Pseudovibrio sp. Tun.PSC04-5.I4: one gene and its partner. The protein of the gene in region 1 binds, or shares a complex with, the protein of each later gene. Links are inferred from orthologs where the notes say so. Each region holds a gene or a part of one and is shown on either strand. Other genes may lie near its edges. The genes, in order: BLS62_RS09945 and dnaG.

Region 1 (3,198 bases):
CCGTTACTGTTCGTGACGGTTACGCACGTAACTTCCTTCTGCCACAGAGCAAAGCTCTTCGTGCGAACAAGGGAAACCTTGAGCGTTTCGAAAACGAGCGTTCACAGCTTGAAGCACGTAACCTTGAGCGCAAATCTGAAGCTGCTGCAGTTGGCGAAAAGCTTGCTGGCAACACCTTCACGGTTATCCGCGCAGCTGGCGAAACTGGTCAGCTTTACGGTTCAGTTGCAACACGCGACATTTCAGAACTCCTGACTGCTGGCGGTTTTTCCGCTCTGCGTTCCCAGGTTACCTTGCGCTCCCCGATCAAAACCATCGGCATGCATGAAGTTGTCATCACGCTGCACCCTGAAGTGGAAGTTGTTGTTTCCATCAATGTTGCGCGTTCTATTGACGAAGCTCAGCGCCAGCAAGCTGGTGAAGACCTCACCGGTCGCGAAGCAGACGCTTTTGAATTCGACGAAGACGAAGAGTTGGAAGAAGGCGACGAAGCTGCTTCTGAAGAAGCTGCTGAAGGTGAAGAAGAAGAAACTGAAGAAAAAACTGAAGAATAATTTTTTTTCAGTTCTCTTTAAAAAAGGCAGGGTCTCAGACCCTGCCTTTTTTTGTCGCACCCCCTGATAGAATCGGCAGAAACTCCTTTGATTCTATCCCTCCAGATTCGCATAGTTAATAATTGTAGTTGGAGCGAAAATCGCTGAATACAGCTGATTTTAGATAAAATTTCTCAGCTTTCCTCACGCTTGGAGAGTGGCCGCTGTCAATTGGCAACCTGCAATTTTCCCCGCTGATTTTAATTTGTTAAAGAACTGGGTTTAAGGTGCCATCCGCCCCTTTTCCTGCCGGCGTTTAAGCTGTAACCAAGTTGCCAAGCGGCATGAGGGGCGCAATGAAGGGCACAGTCCAAAAATTAGAGAAGGCTAGTGAGACCATGCGAGTGGTTCCACATAATGCCGAAGCAGAGCGCCAGCTTCTTGGTGCCATCATGGTAAACAACGAGACCTACTATCGTGTCTCGGAGTTCCTAGAAGCACGCCATTTTTTCTTAGCTCCCCACAAGGATATCTATGATAAATGCGGAGCGTTGATTAAGGCCGGCAAGATTGCCTCGCCTATTACGCTCAAAACATTCTTTCCAGCCGACGAGAAGATTGCGGACTTGTCTGCAACTCAATATCTTCTGCGTCTTGCTGGCGATGCGACCTCTGTTATCAATGCAGAGGATTACGGCAAAACGATTTTCGACCTTGCGACCCGCCGTAACCTGATTACCATTGGCGAAGACATGGTGAACATCGCCTATGACGCGCCGATCGACATGCCACCCTCCTCCCAGATTGATGACGCTGAACGTCGTCTGTTTGAGCTGGCGGAAACCGGTAAGTCTGATGGTGGGTTTCAGGATTTCGGCAGCGCTCTGACACAAACGATTGAAATGGCGGCGGCAGCTTTCCAACGAGAAGGTGCGCTTTCAGGTATTTCAACCGGTCTACGGGATCTGGATAAACTGATGGGGGGCTTACAGTCCTCAGATCTGGTTATCCTTGCTGGTCGTCCTGCGATGGGTAAAACCTCGCTGGCAACAAACATCGCCTATAACATTGCTCAGAACTTCCAGACTGAAGAAGCGCCTGATGGCTCTTTACGGACTGTAAACGGCGGCATTGTTGGCTTCTTCTCCTTGGAAATGAGCGCCGAGCAGCTTGCGACGCGTATTATTTCCGAGCAAACCGAAATTTCCTCCTCAAAGATTCGCCGCGGCGACATCAATGAGGCTGATTTTGAAAAACTTGTTGCTGCAACCCAGCATATGCAACACGTTCCACTGCATGTGGATCAAACTGGTGGTATTTCCATCGCGTCTCTTGTTTCCAAAGCCCGCCGGCTGAAGAGACAAAAGGGGCTGGACGTACTCGTGGTCGACTATATTCAGCTGCTCAGCGGTTCTAACAAGAACCAAGGCAACCGCGTACAGGAAATTACCGAGATCACCACCAACCTTAAAGCGTTGGCAAAGGAACTGAACGTTCCGATTATCGCGCTTTCCCAGCTCTCTCGTCAGGTTGAAAACCGAGACGATAAGCGACCGCAAATGTCTGATCTTCGTGAATCTGGCTCGATCGAGCAGGATGCGGATGTGATCCTATTTGTGTACCGCGAAGAGTACTACATGGGTAAAAAAGAACCTCAGGAAGGAACACCTGAGTCCGAAGAATGGAAAATTCAGATGGAACAGATACGCGGCAAGGCGGAAGTTATCATCGCCAAGCAGCGTCACGGTCCTACTGGTATTGTCGATCTTCAGTTCCAGGGCGAGTTTACTCGCTTCTCCGATCTTGCAGATGACGCTCATGTTCCTGAGCGGATGTTGGAATAACGCAGGTTCATCCTTTTGGATAAGCTTTATGACCCGGGGTTACGCGCATCAGTTGTGTAGTGCTCCGGGTCTTGCTTTTTAATTGCCACTATCTTCTGTAGGCTGTCGGGCATCTTAAGAATCTAAAGGCATGCACGTGACACATACCGCCACCCCTTCTCCAAACCGATTTTCCATTATAGCTGGCGGAGCTGCTCAACTGACCATTGACTTGACTGCTTTGCGGGCAAATTGGTGTTACCTCAACGGCAGGGTTGGAGATGGTTGTACGTGTTCAGCTGTTGTTAAAGCCAGTGCATACGGGCTTGGTGCAGCTGAGGCTGGCAGGGCACTTTTTGAGGCTGGGGCACGCGTCTTTTTCGTTGCTCTTCCTGAGGAAGGTATCGAACTGCGGGCAGAATTGCCCCTCGCGGAGATCTTTATCCTGAATGGCCTTTTCCATGGCCGTGAACAGCTTTACCGCGACTTCAATCTCAAACCGGTTTTAGGTAGTCTTGAAGAGGTTGCCGATTGGTCTTCTTTTGCGCGCGCGGAGAATCAGCAACTTGGAGCTGCTTTGCATTTTGACACCGGCATGCACCGCCTTGGTATGGCTGTCAGTGATGCTATTTCACTCAATGCATCTGCAAGGGCTCTCACAGGAATCTCAGTCGATCTGGTCATGAGCCATCTTGCATGTGCTGATACGCCTGATCATCCAATGAATCGAAAGCAACTAAAGCGGTTTTTGCGCATATGCGAACAGTTTCCTGATGCGCGGAAATCCTTAAGCAATTCAGCCGGTATTTTCTTGGGACCGGAGTTTCAATTCGACTTGGTTC
Region 2 (3,291 bases), 2.9 Mb from region 1 along the record:
ATTTGACTTTGGGGTTTAACGCAAAGTCCCTTAAACCTGACTTAACCTTGGCACCAAAATGTTTTCACGGAAATGACAACCCAAATTCATTCGGGCAGGACTACACACCGGTATCCCTACCGTTTTAGGCCGTATCCGGCACATTCCAGGCGTCGACAGCGCTGATTATCCGATTAAGATTTCGCCGCATTAAAGACATCTATGGTCTACGGGCGCTAACATCGGCTGTCTGACCTAGTGTATGTAGCTCGCCTTTTGTGATTCGCAAGTGTGATTCGGCCCGGTCAATCTGATTCTAGGGGATTTTGGACAGTTCATTACTTATTTTTCTGGATAACTTTGAAAAACAAGCACTCTCGCACACAACCCACCCCCGAAATATCATCCGCTACGTCAAGAGAGAAAGGCGCGACGCATCCGCGCATTCCCATAAAATTGCACCAATACCGACCGACAAAAAGCGTCTGCCAATAATCCAGAGAGACACCGCCCCAAACGGGATAGGGAGGCTGTTTGGCGCAACCGATTTTAAGGCATCCTGCTTTAACCGCGCATGGCAGCCTTGTTAAGCTTCATCTTGGTTCCACGCTCCGCCAGCTCCTGCTCATCTCGCAAGCAGTCTTCCCGACGGCGAGTTAAATCCTGCTTCAGAGCCTGAAAGCGGCTCCAGCTCTCTTCAGTCAGATTTTCTTCCATAGCCCGCGTTTCATGCTCAAGCTCCATCTCCAGCATCCGCAGCTCAAGCATATCCGCATAGTTCAGGAACAGATGTTCGACAAAATCTTCTGGAGGGTCTTCCTTGAGGATCTGAAGTCGGTTGGTCAACGTATCCCAGCGCTGCAACGTACTTGCCTTGCTGCTGTCTTCATCTGGCCTCGAACTGACAATCGCTTCCTGAAGGATTTTATAGAAACGCTCATCCAGCTTATTATAGATCTGCGTCACAGTCCCCTCAGCAAGGTCAGTAGCAATCCGAACAAGAGCCGTCATAAACATGGAATGAAGTTCATTGGAATATGTCAGCTGCGAGATCCGCTCAAAGTGGCGTTCAAACAGCTCCGGGAACATCAGACACATGGTGCAAAAACTTCGCTCAACCCCATAAGCAGGCGTATCAGGCGCCTCCATGCGAGCGGTCGAGGCTCTGTCTTCATCACCACCCTGTTTGTTGTTACGCCAACCGCCACCGCCGCCGCCTTTTTGCGCTGGACCACGATTTCGGCGACTTTCCTCATAAAACAAGTTCGAAAGCTTGAGGCGCAAATCCATCCGGTAGCGCTTTTGAATGCGCTCATCTTTGATGGTCCCCACAAGATCTTCAACGGCCTTTTCCAGCGCGGCTTTCCGTTCCGGCGTATCAATCCGGGCCTGACTGGTCTCGCGCTGCCAAACAACCTCCGAGAGAGGAAGCGCCCGCTCAATCTCGGCATACATGGCAGAGACGCCGCCTGCATTAATCACATCATCTGGATCTTGCCCGTCTGGCAAAAACGCAAACTGGAAGGATTTACCACTTGTCAGCGCTGGCAAAATACGGTCCACCGCACGGTGTGCAGCAGAAATACCGGCCACATCCCCATCAAAACAAATCACGGGCTCATCGGAAAACTTCCACAACCGCAAAATTTGGTCTTCGGTAAAGGCAGTCCCAAGGCTCGCAACCGTCCCTTTGATACCAACCTGCGAAAGGGCGATGGCATCCATATAGCCTTCCACCACAATCGCCTGCCCTGCATCAAACGCAGGTTTACGAGCACGGTGGACGTTAAACAGCATGGTTCCTTTGTGGAAGATCGGTGTTTCAGGTGAGTTCAGGTACTTGGGTTGCCCATCAGGGTCCATCGTACGCCCACCGAACGCCACTGCCCTGCCCCGCTCATCATGAATCGGGATCATCAGACGATTGCGGAACCGGTCATAAGATGGCCGACCGTCCTCTGGCTTGATGAGCAGACCAACCTCAACCAACTCAGCCTCAGTAACATCCTTGGCCAGAAGTGCTGTCTTGAGGTTATCACGGCCCGGAGGCGCAAACCCGAACTGAAACTCACTCAATGTTTCAGCGCTCAGGCCACGACGCTGCACATACTCCTGCGCAGATCGCCCCGCTGGAGACTGGAGCACCTGCTGGAAATAGCGCACCGCCATCTCACAGATATCCGTCAGGGAGTTCCGTTTTGCAGCCTTAAATGCCGCCTGAGGATCCGGCGCAGGCAGGCTGATTCCCGCCGAACTAGCTAATTCTTCAACAGCCTCTGGAAAACTTAGGCCCTCAGTTTCCATTAGAAACTTGAAATGATCTCCACTTTCACCACAGCCAAAGCACTTGTAGCGGTTCCGGCGCTCATCAACGTGGAAGCTCGGGGACTTCTCTGAGTGGAAGGGACAGCAGGCCCAAAAGTCACCTTTTCCGGGTTGCGATTTACGCCGATCCCAGGTTACACGCCGCCCCACCACGTCTGACAAAGAGACGCGATTGCGGATGTCCTCAAGAAATTGCTGATCGAAACGCATGGTAGTCCAAATTCCAAGTTGACCTGAAAGCAGCCGAGCTGAGGGATTCTAGCGGCGGATGGCCACAATAGCCAGCAAATCCGCCAATTATTGGATGTCAGCTTCTGTTTGACAGAAGAAAAAAGAAAAGCCGCATCTCACAAGACACGGCAGTCATAAAGCACTCCAGAATCCACTTGTTATTGTGGAGCGCGTAACATCTGTTTCACCAGGCAGCTGGCTTTGGCAAAGTCCATCTGACCCGGATAACGCACTTTCAACTCGGCCATGCAACGCCCCATATCGCGCAGACCTCGAGCTTCAACACATTCCACAACTGTCTGACAAACAAGCTTCATTTCGTATTCAGAGAGCTGGGATGGCAAGAATTCGCGGATCATATCCGCTTCATCGCGTTCCTGTGCAGCAAGTTCTATTTTGCCACAAGCTTCGCAATGAGCGCCCTCTTGTTCACGTTGACCAAGCATGGTCTGCAAAAGGGTCATGAGCTCTTCATCGCTCAAACCATCACGGCCTTGCTCACGCGCTGCGATATCGCGGTCCATGATGGCCGCTGAAATCAAGCGTAACGTGGCTGCACGTCTTTTGCTTTTGTCTTCCTGCGCTGCTTTCAGCGCATTGGATATCTTGTCTCGCAACATACTAAAGGAACCCTGACGCGGAAACTCAAAAAGAGGCTCTATAAGACAAACAAATAGACCTCGTCCTTATGATTTAGGCTAATTTCCCGTAATTCTCGCAGTATTATTTCTACACGAGTGATATTGACCAGAGAGA

The links.
Region 2: the proteins of BLS62_RS09945 (region 1) and dnaG are in contact, whole or in part, in a crystal structure (PDB 2R6A), measured with the Geobacillus stearothermophilus proteins. The link is inferred for Pseudovibrio sp. Tun.PSC04-5.I4 from one-to-one orthologs. Residues at the interface, in WP_033016901.1 of Geobacillus stearothermophilus: Ser13, Glu15, Ala16, Gln18, Glu91, Leu92, Asp94, Ala95, Val96, Pro97, Thr98, Ala99, Ala100, Asn101, Tyr104, Tyr105, Ile108; in WP_049624496.1 of Geobacillus stearothermophilus: Lys456, Leu457, Leu458, Pro459, Ala460, Asn463, Ala464, Leu467, Leu535, Leu536, Ile537, Ala538, Gln544, Glu545, Asp548, Tyr549, His552.

What each region holds. Positions count from the first base shown.
Region 1 is NZ_FNLB01000006.1:1,060,216-1,063,413, reverse strand. Bases 256-3,133 are described here. They hold BLS62_RS09945 (replicative DNA helicase), read left to right. Parts: upstream 256-889; coding sequence 890-2,377; downstream 2,378-3,133. Other genes in these bases: alr (alanine racemase), read left to right, coding at 2,508-3,133; rplI (50S ribosomal protein L9), read left to right, coding at 256-554. Also shown: more of rplI, read left to right, coding at 1-255; more of alr, read left to right, coding at 3,134-3,198. UniProt on the Escherichia coli protein: The main replicative DNA helicase, it participates in initiation and elongation during chromosome replication. Travels ahead of the DNA replisome, separating dsDNA into templates for DNA synthesis.
Region 2 is NZ_FNLB01000006.1:3,917,838-3,921,128, reverse strand. What follows is about bases 30-3,000. They hold dnaG (DNA primase), read right to left. Parts: upstream 2,515-3,000; coding sequence 544-2,514; downstream 30-543. Other genes in these bases: BLS62_RS23490 (GatB/YqeY domain-containing protein), read right to left, coding at 2,694-3,000. Outside these bases: more of BLS62_RS23490, read right to left, coding at 3,001-3,155. UniProt on the Escherichia coli protein: RNA polymerase that catalyzes the synthesis of short RNA molecules used as primers for DNA polymerase during DNA replication.